Regions from separate parts of the Anaeromicrobium sediminis genome, predicted to be linked through region 1. Evidence: predicted binding sites of a transcription regulator. Region 1 holds the regulator's gene; the other holds the start of a gene.
What was found. Region 1 encodes HrcA, which represses chaperone genes, less so after heat shock. Its sites were predicted from a motif close to TTAGCACTCNNNNNNNNNGAGTGCTAA; they were not measured.
Positions count from the first base shown of each region.

Region 2: the regulator HrcA is predicted to act here: its motif matches at 3,390-3,416, upstream of groES (co-chaperone GroES).

Region 1 covers NZ_NIBG01000010.1:31,538-41,325, forward strand. The annotation lists gene dnaJ (molecular chaperone DnaJ) at 22-1,143, opposite strand; gene dnaK (molecular chaperone DnaK) at 1,321-3,153, opposite strand; gene grpE (nucleotide exchange factor GrpE) at 3,194-3,745, opposite strand; gene hrcA (heat-inducible transcriptional repressor HrcA) at 3,874-4,902, opposite strand; gene hemW (radical SAM family heme chaperone HemW) at 5,166-6,305, opposite strand; gene lepA (translation elongation factor 4) at 6,358-8,172, opposite strand; gene CCE28_RS12235 (hypothetical protein) at 8,436-8,696, opposite strand; gene spoIIP (stage II sporulation protein P) at 8,787-9,788, opposite strand, start outside.
Region 2 covers NZ_NIBG01000008.1:71,602-79,256, reverse strand. The annotation lists gene CCE28_RS10615 (AEC family transporter) at 1-604, shown strand, start outside; gene CCE28_RS10610 (YjiH family protein) at 784-2,094, shown strand; gene CCE28_RS10605 (patatin-like phospholipase family protein) at 2,151-3,056, opposite strand; gene groES (co-chaperone GroES) at 3,467-3,751, shown strand; gene groL (chaperonin GroEL) at 3,773-5,404, shown strand; gene CCE28_RS10590 (nucleoside recognition domain-containing protein) at 5,864-6,475, shown strand; gene CCE28_RS10585 (spore maturation protein) at 6,487-7,023, shown strand; gene CCE28_RS10580 (S66 peptidase family protein) at 7,037-7,655, shown strand, end outside.

The DNA.
Region 1 (9,788 bases):
CACAATTATTCATTTTTATAATTATTTAAATATTTCTTTTACCTTATCAAAAAAAGTCTTTCTTTGTTCGTGAATATCTTCATCCATTACTTCTGAAAACTTCACTAATATTTCCTTTTGTTTAGAGTTAAGTTTCTTAGGAACTTCAACTATGATCTTAACATAGTGATCTCCTCTACCATAACCTCTCATGTTAGGAATTCCCTTGCCTCTTAACCTAAATACAGTTCCACTCTGAGTTCCTTCAGGAATTTTGTACTTAACCTTTCCATCTAAAGTTGGAATAATCAATTCATCGCCTAAAGCTGCTTGAGTAAAAGTAATAGGTACTTCACAAATTATATCATTACCTTCTCTTTTGAACAGTTCATGGGGTTTAACCCTAAGTATAATATATAAATCTCCAGATGGTCCTCCCTTTTCGCCAGGTTCACCTTCTCCTCTAAGAGATATTACAGAACCATTATCTACACCTTCTGGTATCTTTATTTGTATAGTTTTGTTCTTAAGCTCTTTTCCAGTTCCATTACAGCTTTCACAAGGAGATTCTATTATATGGCCTTCTCCACCACATGCATCACATGGTTTTACATTTACAAATTGTCCAAGAGGTGTTCTTTGAGCATATCTAACTTCTCCAGTTCCATTACAATTAGAACATGTCTTTTTTGATGTTCCTTCTTTTGCTCCTGTCCCACCACATTTTTTACAATTTTCGTGTCGCTTTATATTTACTTCTTTTTTAGCTCCAAAGGCTGCTTCTTCAAAAGTAATATTAAGCTCATATCTTAAGTCAGCGCCCTTCTTAGGTCCATTTCTTCTTCTAGATGAAGAAAATCCGCCTCCAAACATGTCAAAAATGTCACTAAATATATCATCAAATCCACCAAATCCACCTGCTCCAAATCCAGCTTGACCATCAACACCAGCATGACCAAATTGATCGTATCTAGCCTTTTTTTCACTATCACTAAGGACTTCATAAGCTTCATTGATTTCTTTAAATTTTTCTTCTGCTTCCTTATCCCCTGGGTTCTTATCCGGGTGATATTTCATAGCAAGTTTTCTGTATGCTCTTTTTAATTCTTTTTCATCTACATTTCTATCTATTCCTAAAACTTCATAATAGTCTCTTTTTGCCACTAATTCTCACCGCCTTTCCAATTAGCACTTGCGAGAAACCACAAGCTATATCAATTATATGCAAAATACATTATCATTGCAACCTATTTTATATATCTATACAGTCTATCATCTTGTAAACTTTATCTACAATCTTAAGGCACCCATATAAGGGTGCCTTAGGTTTAATAATCTAAATTACTTATCTTCATCTACTACTTCATAGTCTGCATCTACCACATTATCATCTTCTGGCTTAGCTCCTGGTTGGCCTTCTGCTCCACCTTGGGCTTGAGCTGCCTGCTCATACATTTTTTGTGATAAAGCATGGAATTGGCTAGTTAATTCCTCAGTAGCTTTATTAATAGCCTCTATGTCATCTCCCTCTAAAGATTTCTTTAGAGTTTCTAGAGCTGCTTCTACCTTAGCTTTTTCATCAGCACTAATCTTATCTCCAACTTCTTTTAATGTCTTTTCAGTTTCATATACTAATGAGTCCGCCTTATTTCTTGACTCTATAGCTTCTTTAATTTTCTTGTCTTCCTCTGCAAACTTCTCTGCATCTCTTACCTTTTGTTCTATTTCTTCATCACTTAAGTTAGTTGATGCTGAAATAGTGATTTTTTGCTCTTTTCCAGTTCCCTTATCCTTTGCACTAACATTAACTATACCATTAGCATCAATATCAAATGTTACTTCAATTTGAGGAATTCCCCTTTGTGCTGGCATAATTCCGCCTAATTGGAATCTTCCTAATGTAGAGTTATCTCCTGCCATTTGTCTTTCACCTTGTAATACGTGAATGTCAACAGATGTTTGATTATCTGCTGCTGTTGAGAATACTTGGCTCTTCTTTGTAGGAATAGTAGTATTTCTTTCAATAAGCTTAGTAAATACTCCACCTAAAGTCTCAATACCTAAAGATAAAGGGGTTACGTCTAATAGTAATACATCCTTAACTTCACCTGTTAATACTCCTGCTTGAATAGCTGCTCCTAATGCAACACACTCGTCTGGATTAACTCCCTTGTGTGGATCCTTTCCAGTAAGCTTTTTAACTTCATCTTGAACTGCTGGTATTCTAGTAGAACCTCCCACTAAAATTACCTTTTCAATATCTGAAGAGCTTAAGCTTCCATCAGCTAAAGCTTTCTTAGTAGGAGCCATAGTATTTTCTACTAATCCAGATGTTAATTGGTTGAATTTAGCTCTAGTTAAATCTATATTTAAGTGAAGTGGACCTTCTGCCGTTGCAGTAATAAAAGGTAAATTAATGTTTGTGCTTTGAGCACTAGATAATTCCTTTTTAGCTTTCTCTGCAGATTCTTTTAATCTTTGTAAAGACATTTTATCTTTTCTTAAGTCTACTCCATGCTCTTTCATAAATGACTCTGCCAAGAAGTTCATTACAGCTTCATCAAAGTCATCTCCACCTAAGTGGTTATTTCCATTAGTAGCAAGTACTTCAAATACTCCATCGCCAAGTTCTAATGCAGATACGTCAAATGTTCCTCCACCTAAGTCAAATACCATAATCTTATGATGATCCGTTTCTTTGTCTAATCCATAAGCTAGAGATGCTGCTGTTGGCTCATTTATAATTCTTTTTACTTCAAGGCCTGCTATTTTACCAGCATCCTTAGTTGCCTGTCTTTGACTATCTGTAAAGTAAGCTGGAACTGTGATAACAGCTTCAGTTACCTTTTCACCTAAGTAACTTTCTGCATCAGCTTTTAATTTCGAAAGAATCATAGCTGATATTTCTTGAGGACTATATTCTTTTCCATCTATCTCAACTTTATAATCTGTTCCCATATGTCTTTTTATTGACATTATTGTTCTTTCTGGATTTGTTATTGCTTGTCTTTTTGCAGTTTCTCCTACTAATCTTTCTCCATTCTTTGAGAATGCTACTATAGAAGGAGTAGTTCTATTTCCTTCTGCATTAGGAATAACTACTGGTTCTCCACCTTCTAAAACTGCTACACATGAGTTAGTTGTACCTAAATCGATACCGATTACTTTACCCATTTTAAATCTCCTCCTTGAATATATATAAAAATTTTAAATTTTATTTAATAACTTTAACCATGCTAGGACGTATTACTTTATCATTTAACACGTATCCCTTTTGAAATTCTTCCATGATAGTATCAGGCTCCACATCATCTGAACTATCTTGCATAACTGCGTGGTGATAATTTGGATCAAACTCTTTGCCTATTGCCTCTATTGCTTCTAGTCCATTTTTGCCAAGAACATCAACAAATTGTTTTAAAATCATATCAACTCCATTGAAGAATGACTCGTCTTTTATATCACTTTTATGAGAGTTAATGGCCCTTTCTAAATTATCTAAGATGGGTAATAAGTCCACAATTAACTTTTCATTGGCTAACTTATATATGTCTCCCTTTTCCTTTTCAACCCTTCTCTTAAAGTTTTGAAAATCAGCTGTCATTCTTAAGTATTTGCCATTTAACTCTTCATTTTCTTGTTGAATCTTTTCTAATCCATCATTAATATTTTTTGCTTCCTCTATGTCTTCTTCTATAGAATCTTTTTCAGATTCTTCAATTATTTGTTCTACTTCTTCTTGTTCTTGAACATTTTTATTCTCCATGCCATTCACCTACCTGGTTTCTTAATTTAATAAAAACTTTTATCTATATTAAAATTTATTATGAACAACACTCAATCCTCATATTAGACTAAGCTTAGTTCATTTTTAATCTTAAATAATATTAATACCTATTTATTATTATCTTTTAATATTTTACTTAAACTATTAGTTATACAAGATACTACTGAAGTTATATGATTATAGTCCATTCTAGTTGGCCCTATAACCCCAATTTTTCCTATTATCAACCCCTTATACTTGTAAGTGGCTGTAATTAAACTACACTCTTTCATTTCTTCAAACTCATTTTCTTTACCTATTTTTATATTTAGAGCATCCTGTGAATTTAGAAGCAAGCTTATTAAATTATCTTTTCTTCCTAATAATTTCATGAATTTTTTTGCCTTTTCTATGTCATGATACTCTGGCAAATCCAATATATTGGCAATACCTTCTAAATATAATTCCACATTAATCATATCTTCAATAGTACTTATTAAAGCTGGAAATATGGATTCTACAATCCTAGTGTATCTAAGAGCTTCTTCATACACTACTTTGATCAACTCAGGACTTATCTCCCCTATTCTTAAATTCTTTAGCTTTGATTCTAAAATATTAGATAATAATTCTAACTCCCCTATATTATAAGGTTTTATACTCCTTATAATAGTATTTTTTACTTCTCCTGTCTCAGATACTATGATCAATAGTATACTTTTAGGATCAATAGGTACTAATTTTACACCCTTTAGTATACCTTCTCTTAATTGAGGAGATAAAGCTACAGAAGTCAGTTTAGTAGTTTTAGAAATAAACTTAGCCGTTTGGCTAATTGCCTGTTCTATTTCACTTATACTGTTTATGTACTTCTTCTCTAATTCTTTATTAAGCTTCTTATCCACTTTTAAATCTTTAATAATATTATCTACATACAACCTATAAGCCTTATCTGATGGAACCCTTCCAGCAGATGTATAGGGTTGACTTAAGTATCCTAAATCTTCTAAATCAGACATTTCATTTCTTATAGTAGCAGAACTCACTCCTAGGTTATACTTTTTAGCTAGTGTGCGTGAGCCTACAGGCTCTGCCGTTTCTATGAAATCTCTTATTATGGCCTGTAGAATTTTTAGTTTTCTTTCTTCCAGTTCCATAATATCACTCCTAATTGTTAGCACTCTCTTTAATTGAGTGCTAAACTATTATGTTTTAAAATTATCATTAATGAAATAATTTGTCAATATATTTTTTAACTTTATATGAAATTATAATTTTTCAAAACTATAGATAAGTAAAAAAATGAAGTGGGTGTAGGGGAATATCCCCTGCCTCTTTAAAGGAGGATGCTCAGATTACGCTAGTAATCGTCGAAAGGAACCACAGGTTTCATTATTCTCCCATAGGTCGTATGCCTTTTTTACTCTATTAAAAATCCCATAAATACTTGATTGGATAAATCTATTCCCTTTGGCGTTAAAAACAAATATTGCCCTTCTTGTTTCATCAAGCCTTCATCTATAAATTTTTTAATTTGTTTTTCATATATTTGTTCAATATTCACCTTGTATGTTTCATTTAATTCATAAATATTTATACCCTTTATTAACCTTAATCCTAAAAACATACATTCACTTATATGGTCCTTTATATGATTTTCTTCTTCTACTATTTCTATCCTATTTCCCATTTTTAAATTTTTAATATATTCATTCACATCTATAAGATTTGAAGTTCTAGTTTTATTTATGTATGAATGGGCACCTAAACCCACACCAATATATTCTTCATTTTTCCAATAAATTACATTATGTACGCTTTCATATCCTTTTTTGCAAAAATTGGATATTTCATAATGGATATAGTTATTTTTAGTCAATATGTCTTTAGCTAAATAATACATCTTTCTATCTTCTTCTTCCGATGGCAACTTTAATAGACCCTCATCATATTTCCTCGCAAATATGGTGTTATCCTCTATCTTTAAACTATAAGATGATATATGCTCCGGATTTAACTTAACTATATTTTCTAATGTTTCTCTCCACTCTTCTATAGTCTGATTTGGAAGGCCAAACATTAAGTCCACGTTTATATTTTCAAATCCCACTTCTCTAGCCAACTTAAAATTTTGTATAAACTCATCCTTCGTATGTATTCTTCCAATTTCTTTTAGCATATAATCTTGCCAGGCCTGAAATCCCATGCTAATTCTATTTATTCCACTTCTTAGATAAAGTTCTAGTTTTTCCCTATCTAAAGTTCCTGGATTTGATTCAATTGTAAATTCTAAATTTTTTTTCAGTTTCAAATTATCATTTATATAATCTAATATTTTCTTCATTTCGTCTATCGGGAGTAAGGATGGAGTTCCTCCTCCTATGAAAATAGATTTTATTATATATTTAGATAACAACTCTTTTTTTATCTCAAATTCCTTAAGTAGTCCTTCCACATAAGGGTTAAATTTATCTTTCATGTTTGAATAAGAATTAAAGTCACAATAAAAACATTTACTATGGCAAAAGGGGATATGTATATACAATCCTATTTCTTTCATAAAAAACACCTTTCTTAAGCTTTTTTTAATAAAAATAGCCACCTAAAGGTGACTATTTTGATTCATCATATTTTAATACGGCCATGAATGCATCTTGAGGAACTTCAACATTTCCTAATTGACGCATCCTCTTCTTACCTTCTTTTTGCTTTTCAAGTAACTTTTTCTTTCTACTTATATCTCCACCATAACATTTTGCTAATACGTCTTTTCTCATGGCTTTAATAGTCTCCCTAGCTATTACCTTATTTCCTATTGAAGCTTGAACAGGTATAGCAAACATATGCCTAGGAATTACATCCTTTAATCTTTCACATACGATTCTTCCTCTAGCAGCAGCCTTAGATTCATGAACAATCATAGAGAAAGCATCTACTACTTCTTTGTTAAGTAATATATCCATCTTAACTAACTTAGATCTTTCATATCCTCTTAATTCATAGTCAAGGGAACCATATCCCCTAGTCTTAGATTTTAATGCATCAAAGAAATCATATATTACTTCATTTAAAGGTAGTTCATAGTTAAGAGCTACTCTTCTTTCATCTATATATTCCATATTTTTCATGTTTCCACGTCTATCTTGGCAAAGTTCCATTACATTACCCACATAATCATTAGGAATCATAATTTTTGCATCCACTATAGGTTCTTCCATAAAAGCTATTTCTTCCGTTGGAGGTAGATTTGTAGGATTTTGTATCATTAACACTTCTCCATCAGTCTTTGTAACTCTGTATATAACACTTGGAGATGTGGTTATTAATCCTAAATTAAATTCTCTTTCCAATCTCTCTTGAATTATTTCCATGTGAAGTAATCCTAAGAATCCACATCTAAATCCAAATCCTAATGCATTTGAAGTTTCTGCTTCAAACTCTAAAGATGCATCATTAACTTGAAGTTTTTCAAGGGCATCACGGACATTTTCATACTTTTCACCTTCTGCTGGATAAATACCACAATAAACCATCGGAACTACCTTCTTATAGCCTGGTAGTGGTTCATCAGTAGGATTATCAGCACTAGTTATAGTATCTCCAACTTCCACCTCGCCTACATTTTTAACACTAGCAGTTATGTATCCTACATCTCCTGCTTTTAATTCATCTGTAGCCATGGCACTTGGTGTAAATACTCCAACTTCTGTTACTTCAAACTTTTTACCTGTAGCCATCATTAGAATTTTATCTCCACGTTTTACACTACCTTCTCTTACTCTTGTATAGGCTACTACACCCTTATAACTGTCATAGTAAGAGTCAAATACTAAAGCCTTAAGAGGTGCATCTTCATCTCCAGTTGGACTTGGTACATACTTAACTACTGCTTCTAATACATCTTCTATGTTTAAGCCTTCCTTTGCGGAAATAAGTGGTGCATAACTTGCATCTATACCTATAATATCTTCTACTTCTTCTTTTATTTCATCTGGCCTTGCACTTGGTAAATCTATTTTATTTATAACAGGAACTATTTCTAGATCTTGTTCTAATGCCAAATAAACATTAGCTAAAGTTTGTGCCTCCACACCTTGTGCTGCGTCTACTACTAATATGGCTCCCTCACAAGCTGCTAAACTTCGTGAAACTTCATATGTAAAATCCACATGACCTGGTGTATCTATTAAATTTAATATATATTCTTCACCATCTTTGGCTTTGTAAACCAATCTAGTACTTTGTAACTTTATAGTAATCCCACGTTCTCTCTCTAGTTCCATACTGTCAAGTATTTGATCTTTCATTTCTCTTTGCGTTAAAAGACCTGTCTTTTCTATTAATCTATCTGCCAAAGTAGATTTCCCGTGGTCAATATGCGCTATAATACTAAAATTTCGTATCTGCTTTTGGCGGTTGCTACCCATTAATAGTCCTCCTCTTATTCTTTATCCTCTTATTCTTTAAAATCTGTATCATTATACCATAATTTATTGAAATGGTGTAGTTTTACTGATTATTTTAGGATTTATTTTTATACTTCCCTAATATTTTATAATATAATAGATTATTAAATAATTAAACTTACATTCTAAAAGAGGACTTTTTTACTAAAAGAAGACGTTTTTTTATAGTTTCAGTGCGATTTAAATATGAAATTAAATAAAAATGAATTTATGAAAATTCATTTTTATTTATCAAAGAATTCATTTTTATTTTGTACATCCTTTATAAAAATATCAATATTATTTTTTATAGACATGTACTTATCTTTCACCTTTTCTTTATCTACATATAATTTTTCACCACATATGTATACTTCATAAAGGGATTTGGTTATTTTATAATATCCTAATGCCATCTTATCTTCTATCTTATTTAATTGACGAAATGAATTATCTACAGAAACTATACCACCAATCATTATTATCATAAGTAACACTATACTCATACTTTTGAAAAAGTAATAGTTTTTTTTATTTTTTTCTTCTTTTCTGCCCATTATTATCACCACTAGTATTATAGACCTTAATTTTAAGTTCTATTCTTTTATATCCTTTATGACTTCATCTAGTATTTTTCCAACATATTTTGCTGCTTCAGTAGCCTCTTCTATATTATTTTGTGTATTACCTATTTCTATTAAAATATAATGGTCTGAATTATATTCATTAAACTTATAAGGCTTTTTAATAGTCTTTTTACAAAGTCCTGGATAAAGTTCATCACTCTTTCCCTTAATGTAATTTGCAAAGGCTATTAAATCTTCATAATTTTCATTCTTAGTTCCAACTACCATACTAAATTTTGCTACCTTTTTTCCCTTTATAGTTACATAGCTATTTCTCCTACTTTCTTCTGTACTTCCTCCTGCATCCCTATGTATATCAATTATAAAGTTAGCTGTAGGATATTTTTTCATGTTAATTTTAAGGGTTGATAATGCCCTTGTATAAGATTCCCTATATGATGGATAATCATGGAGTGTTTCATCATGAACCACATTATATCCCTTGTCCTCCAAAGAGTCCGTAAGAACGTCTCCAACTTTTCTAACGGTATAATCCCTTTTAAGAGAATGAAAGTTTCCTTCATCCATAGGAAGATATGATTCAGTAGCATGGGTATGATAGATAAATATATTTGGTTTTCCACTTACAATTTTCAATTTCTTACTTGGTTTTTTTGCTGGTGAAGTTACTATCTTTACTTCCTCTTTTTTGTCTGGTTCTTTTACTTCTTGGGCTTCTTCCTTAATATCAGTTTCCTCTTCTGATAAATTTTCATCCTCATTTTTCTTAGTAGACACCGGTTCTATTTCAGGTTCTACTACTTTTTCATTATGATCATTATAATTTACTATATCCTCATCCATATTTTCTAAAATGGCCATTTCATTCTTTAAGAATGTTTTAGGATCCTTATAGTTCATATCTACCAGCTTATAAAAAACTGATTTAAAAGAATAGTTATTTTCTACGTTTTCCTCTTTATAAGTTATCTCCATAGCAGGTATTCCTTTTAGAAATATGGCCCTTAATAT
Region 2 (7,655 bases), on a different contig from region 1:
CGTATTTGGATATGAAAACCTACATAATATTACCATATTAGGCATTGGCCATGAAATGTTCATGTGGTTCATTTTCTTTAATATATTGAGGATGAAATTTAAAAAAGAAAAATTTTCTATGGGGGTAATAAGGGACTTTTGTAAATCTCCTATCATAATAAGCATTGTACTAGGTATATTTATTAATTTATGGGGTTTTTATCATATATTTGAAGAAATTAGTCTATTGAAGGGTCTATATAAGACTATTATGTATTTAGGAAGTTTAGCCACACCTCTTATCTTAATTATTATAGGATATGGTTTAGAATTAAAGAAAAAATATATGAAAGATAGCATAAAGCTTACGGCAATAAGAATGGGTGTCATATTACTAGTAGGATATATGGTTAAGTACATGGTCATAGATAGGATAATCGATGAAAATGAATTGTTTAATTATGCTTATTTCACATTCTTAATATTACCACCACCCTTTGCACTACCCCTATTTGTAGGAGAATATTCTAATGAAGAGGATAAGAATATAGCAAATAATACGGTAGTGTTGAGTACTGTTCTTAGTATAGTACTATATATTGGATTCATACTATTAAAAGTTTAATAAAATAATTGCTGGAGAGTTCTACAAAATTCTAGGAATATCATATAATATAAATAAGGAACAGTTATTAATATTATATGAAGTTAAAATAGAATATTAATTTTTAAAGGGTTTATGAAATTATAGTGCTAACATTCCATAACTGAACCTAATAAATATTTATTAAAGGGGGATTGGATATGAATGTAAAGAGTGCAAATGAAAGTAGGACTAGTGGGGTTTTAAAGTTCTTAATTTTTAGTGCCATTGGAATATTTATGTTTTTCATTCCCATTACTATAGGAGCAAAAACAACTATACCCCTAGACCATATTGTAACAGGTATAAAAAAATCTATACCTTTCATAGCTAAACTATACGCACTGATAATAATCATAGTAGGAAGTATATTACCATTTAAGAACAAAACTTGGAATAAGGACAAAGTAACGGCCGTATTTTCTATTTTCAAATTAGTTGGTCTAGTAGTTGCATTTATGGTGTACTATATAGCAGGACCAGGATGGCTATTTGAAAAGGACATGGGGCCCTTTTTATTTTCAAAATTAGTAGTTCCAGTAGGTCTTATAGTGCCAATTGGATCCATATTTTTAAGTTTTTTAGTAGGATATGGCCTCCTTGAGTTTATAGGAGTTTTAATGGAACCTATCATGAAGCCCATATTTAAAACACCAGGAAGATCTGCCATAGATGCGGTGGCATCCTTTGTGGGAAGTTATTCAATAGGACTCCTTATTACTAATAAGGTATTTAAAGAGGGAAAATATACTATAAAGGAAGCTTCTATTATAGCAACGGGATTTTCCACAGTATCAGCCACCTTCATGATTATTGTAGCTAAAACATTAGGCCTTATGGAAATGTGGAATACCTATTTCTGGATTACTTTAATAGTGACTTTTTTAGTAACAGCCATAACGGTAAGAGTATTTCCACTTAGTAAAAAAAGTGAAAAATACTATGAGGATAAGGATAAAGAAATATTTAATAGGGAAGGTAATATATTTATAAATGCATGGAAAGAGGGAGTAAAGGCAGCTAATAAATCTAAAGATATAGGCATAAACATTAAAGAGAACTTGTTAGATGGAATTAAAATGGCCATGGGAATATTACCATCTATCATGTCAATTGGACTATTTGGATTAGTGTTAGCCAAATATACTCCTCTGTTTGATTATATGGGATATATATTCTTTCCATTTACTAAATTACTTCAAATACCAGAGCCCATGTTAGCTGCCAAGGCATCCGCTGTTGGAATTGCAGAAATGTTCTTACCAGCCTTATTAGTTAAATCGGCTCCCCTAATTACTAAATTTGTTATAGGAGTAGTTTGTGTATCACAGGTACTATTTTTCTCTGCATCCATACCATGTGTACTATCAACGGATATTCCCATTAATTTAAAGGAGATAGTACTAATTTGGATTGAAAGAACCATATTGACCCTGATATTAGTAACACCTATAGTTTTTATATTACTTTAATAATAATGGGGATGGATATTAATATCCATCCCCATTGAATTGTTCAAATTCTTTTATTAATACCACATTCTATTTATCCAACGAAAAGTATGAGATAAATCATATTTGTTAGCCTCGTCTATAAGATAGTCTATACTTTTATAATCATTAAAGGATACATTCCTATCTAGTGGAATGTCTAATCGATGATATCGAGATTTTAATAGCATAGAAGATAATCTACTTTCTAGGGAACTTTGTCCTAGAGAGAATACATCTAATAATGGAAGGGGCATTTGTCTATTTATAATCCATTGGGTTGGGCCCCAATCTTGGGCATCATCAGGTAATATGGTAGGATTAAATCCTGTACCTAGGGATAGCATAGATATATTAGTTAGTGGAATATTCAATTGGCCAACGGCGATGGATATACCTACTAAAGATGGATTACCAGCCACAACTGCTCCATCTATTTGATTATTACATATGGGGAAGAAAGCAGGAACTGTTCCCCCTGATAAAGCCACATCCCTTACTAATGTATGTTTATTTGGAGATAAAGGGGCGTTGCTATAGATTAGAGGCTGTATACTCTCTATAGATCCACTCACTTGAACCGTAGTAGTGGCTACGATCTTATGTAAGTCCATTAATTGTAAATCTTCTGGAAATGTATCATTTATTAAGTCTATAAAATTCTTATTAGAAAAGACAGGTTTAAAGGGGTTCATACTTTTACAAGAAAAGATAGTTTTCCCATGGCTTTTAAAGATATCTTGTATTTTTTCAGGAGTTAATCCATAAGCTAATGAAAGGCTTATGATATTTCCAATTGATGTACCCACTATCATGTCCATATCTTGGATAAACGTAGGGTATTTTTGGTTTAATCTCAGTAGTAAAGTGTTTTCTAATATACCCCTTACTCCGCCAGAGTCTAAGGATAAAATTTTAAATTTTTTATTTTTTTTAGAAACCATAATAAACCCTCCTGAATATGATAAATATGGCCATAAAAACCATAGTACATAATATTCATTTTATACTTATAAAGTTACAAAATACTCATAATATATAAGGAAATAAGTTTAAATTTAAAAGAACTTGTATATTGTTAGTTGTACTAAAATTTGAATTTTGTGACAAAAGATTTCTAGTAGAAGAAAAATAGAGGTAAAAGCTCAGAGATGTAGAATTATTTAGAATAGAGGAGGAAAAAATATATAATAACTATAAAAAGTGGAAAATTACTAAAAAAACACTGAAAATCCATATTGCATAATATATATTTATATATTACATTATTACTATGATTAGCACTCACTGATGATGAGTGCTAATAAAATGGGATATAAAAAATTTAATTACATATATATAAGGAGGTTTTCTTATGAACATAAGACCATTAGGAGACAGAGTCGTAATAAAGAAGTTAGAGGCACAAGAAAAAACTAAAAGTGGAATAGTGCTACCTACTCAAGCTAAAGAACAACCACAAATGGCTGAGGTTGTAGCTGTAGGACCAGGAGGACTCGTAGAAGGAAAAGAAGTAAAGATGGAAGTTGAAGTAGGAAATAAAGTGATCTTTGCAAAATATGCTGGAACAGAAGTTAAGTATGACGGAATTGAATATACAATATTAAAGCAAAATGACATTTTAGCTATTGTTGAATAATAAATTTAGGAGGGAAATCTTATGGCTAAGGATATTAAATTTAGAGAAGACGCTCGTCGTAAACTAGAAACAGGGGTTAATAAATTAGCAGATACAGTAAAAGTAACATTAGGACCGAGAGGAAGAAATGTTATTTTAGATAAAAAATTTGGATCTCCACTTATTACTAACGATGGAGTTACAATTGCAAGAGAAATAGAGCTAGAAGATGCTTATGAAAACATGGGAGCTCAATTAGTTAAAGAAGTTGCAACTAAAACTAATGATGTGGCTGGAGACGGTACTACTACAGCAACTTTACTTGCTCAAGCTATTATTAGAGAAGGTATGAAAAATGTTGCAGCAGGAGCTAACCCTATGATACTTAAAAAGGGTATTCAAAAGGCAGTAGACGCAGCTGTAGAAGAAATAAAAAATATTTCTAAGACTGTTGAAGGAAAAGAAGCTATTGCACAAGTTGCTTCAATTTCTGCTGCTGATGAAACTATCGGAGCTTTAATTGCTGAGGCTATGGAAAAAGTAGGAAAAGACGGAGTTATTACTGTAGAAGAATCTAAATCTATGGGAACTACTTTAGATGTGGTAGAAGGTATGCAATTTGATAGAGGATATGTATCTCCTTACATGGTTACAGATGCTGAAAAGATGGAAGCAGCATTATCTGATCCATACATCTTAATTACAGATAAGAAGATTACTAATATCCAAGAAATATTACCAGTACTTGAGCAAATAGTACAACAAGGTAAAAAATTATTAATCATCTCTGAAGACATTGAGGGAGAAGCATTAGCTACATTAGTAGTCAACAAGTTAAGAGGAACATTTGAATGTGTTGCAGTAAAGGCTCCTGGATTTGGAGATAGAAGAAAGGCAATGTTACAAGACATAGCTATCTTAACTGGTGGAACAGTAATTTCTGAAGAATTAGGATTAGACTTAAAAACTGCCACATTAGATATGCTAGGTCGTGCAAACTCTGTAAAGATTGACAAAGATAACACTACAATTGTAGATGGTGCAGGAGATTCTTCTGCTATTGAAGATAGAGTAAGACAAATCAAGTCTCAAATTGAAGAGACTACTTCTGACTTTGATAGAGAAAAATTACAAGAAAGATTAGCTAAGTTATCTGGTGGAGTTGCAGTAATCGAAGTTGGTGCTGCTACAGAAACAGAGCTAAAAGAGAGAAAGTTAAGAATAGAAGATGCCCTAAATGCTACTAGAGCTGCTGTTGAAGAAGGTATTGTATCTGGTGGTGGAGTTGCACTTCTTAACACAATTGAAGTTGTAGAAAGTTTAGTAGTATCTCTAGAAGGAGACGAAAAAACTGGTGCTAAGATAATAAGACGTGCCCTTGAAGAACCAGTAAGACAAATAGCTGCTAATGCAGGTCTTGAAGGATCTGTAATCGTAGAGAAGGTTATTAATGGAGAGAAGGGTGTAGGATTCGACGCTTACAAGCAAGTATATGTAAATATGATTGAAGCAGGTATAGTAGATCCTACTAAGGTAACTCGTAGTGCTCTACAAAATGCTGCATCTGTTTCTGCTATGTTACTTACTACAGAAGCTGCAGTAGTAGATATTAAAGAAGAAAATGAAGTTCCAGCAATGCCACCAATGGGCGGCGGAATGCCAGGAATGATGTAATAAATTAAGAGCAGGCTAATTAGCCTGCTCTTTGTTGTATATGGATTTGTTAAATGAAATACAGAGTTAGGTGGGCCTATTTCAGGAAAATATATATCTAATTTAAAATTTAATTTATTTTATAGGAACCTAGACTATAGCAACTTACGAGGGAATATGAATGAAAAATTTTTATAAGGTGGAATATCAGAACATCCTATGCTGCAAACAATTATGAAACTTCTATTGTGAGTATAATATTCACACTCTATAGTCTGATAATGACTTACCTTATAAAATATTTTTTATTTATATGATCGAAGTAAGTTCACAGTAAGCTGGTTTGAACATGGGTTATATATCTTTTAAAAGCTGAATTTTAAAATTCAGCTTTATTTTTTTTTCAAAAAGAGATTTTTTGAACCTAACTCTAATATGAATATAGTATGGGACAACTATATAAAAAAGGGGGAAGGAAAATTGATTAATGTTATTTGGCTTTTATTTTTAGTAGTAGGAATAGTAGTTGCCATGTTTAATGGTAATGCACAAGTTGTAACTGATGCGGCTATTGATTATGCAGAAGTGGCAGTAGAATTATCTTTAGGTCTTATTGGAGTTATGACCCTATGGCTTGGAATTATGAGAATTGCAGAAAATGCAGGATTAGTGAAATTATTAGGAAAAGCACTAAAACCAATCATGATAAGATTGTTCCCAGAAGTTCCTGAGGAACATCCTGCCATGGGAGCCATGGTTATGAATATGGCTGCCAATATATTTGGTCTTGGAAATGCAGCCACTCCACTTGGTCTTAAGGCTATGAAGGAATTGCAAGAAATTAATCCTCATAAGGATACGGCTTCTAACGCCATGTGTACTTTCTTAGCAATAAATACATCTTCTGTTACATTAGTAACATCTAGTGTGATTGCTTACAGAGCAGCTGCCAATTCTGCTAATCCAGCAGAAATAATAGGACCTACCATAATCGCTACAACAGCTTCTACAATAGCAGCTGTAATAGCAGTAAAGTTATTGCAGAAATTACCAATATTTCAAATAAAACCAGAAAAAGAAATGGAATCTTAGGGGGGGATATTATGTTTCAAAATATTATGGGGGCAATTTCAACATATGCAATACCACTTATATTATTGTTAATACCACTATATGGATATATAAAGAAAGTAAAGGTATATGAGGCTTTCACAGAGGGAGCTAAGGAAGGATTTTATACGGCAGTTAGAATAATTCCATATCTAGTAGCCATGCTGGTTGCCATTGGAATATTTAGAAAATCGGGAGCAATGGATATATTAAATGGAATTTTAAGACCTATTACAAACTTAATAGGTATGCCATCAGAAGTGTTACCAATGGCCCTAATGAAACCCCTATCTGGAGGTGGAGCATCTGGTATTATGAATGACTTATTTACAACCTATGGTCCTGACTCCCTAATAGGAAGAACTGCATCTATTATGAATGGCTCCACTGAAACAACCTTTTATGTATTAGCCGTATATTTTGGGTCTGTGGCAATTAAAAAGACTCGTCATGCTGTACTAGCAGGATTAATTGCAGATACAGTGGGAATTATCACTGCTGTCATAGTGGCTAGAATCATGTTTGCATAAGGAGGAACCTATAATGATTAAACCTAAAGGTTTGAAACCTGGTAGTGTCATAGGCATAGTAGCACCAGCAAGTCCTGTAGAAGAAGAAAAGGTAATAGGGAGCAAGAAAATATTAGAGAGCATGGGCTTTCAAGTAAAGATGGGAAAAAGTTGCTATGAAAAATATGGATATTTATCTGGTAAGGATAGGGTAAGGGCCTATGACTTAAATAACATGTTTGCAGATGAATATATAGATGGAATCATATGTTTAAGAGGCGGATATGGCTCAGTTAGAATACTTGAAATGATAGATTATAATAGTATAAGTAAAAATCCAAAGGTATTTGTAGGATATAGCGATATAACTGCACTACATATAGCCATAAACCAAAGGGCAAATTTAATTACTTTCCATGGTCCTATGGCCGCATCTAATATGACTACAAAATTAGATGATTTTACATATAATTCGTTTGTAGACATGATAGGGGACAATGATTTTTATGGAGAAATAAAAAATCCATTAAAAGAAAAACTAGAAACCCTATCAGGAGGTCGGTGTATGGGTAAAATAACTGGTGGTAATATGGCCATCATTTGTTCAACCCTAGGAACACCTTATGAAATAGATACTAAAAATAAAATTCTAT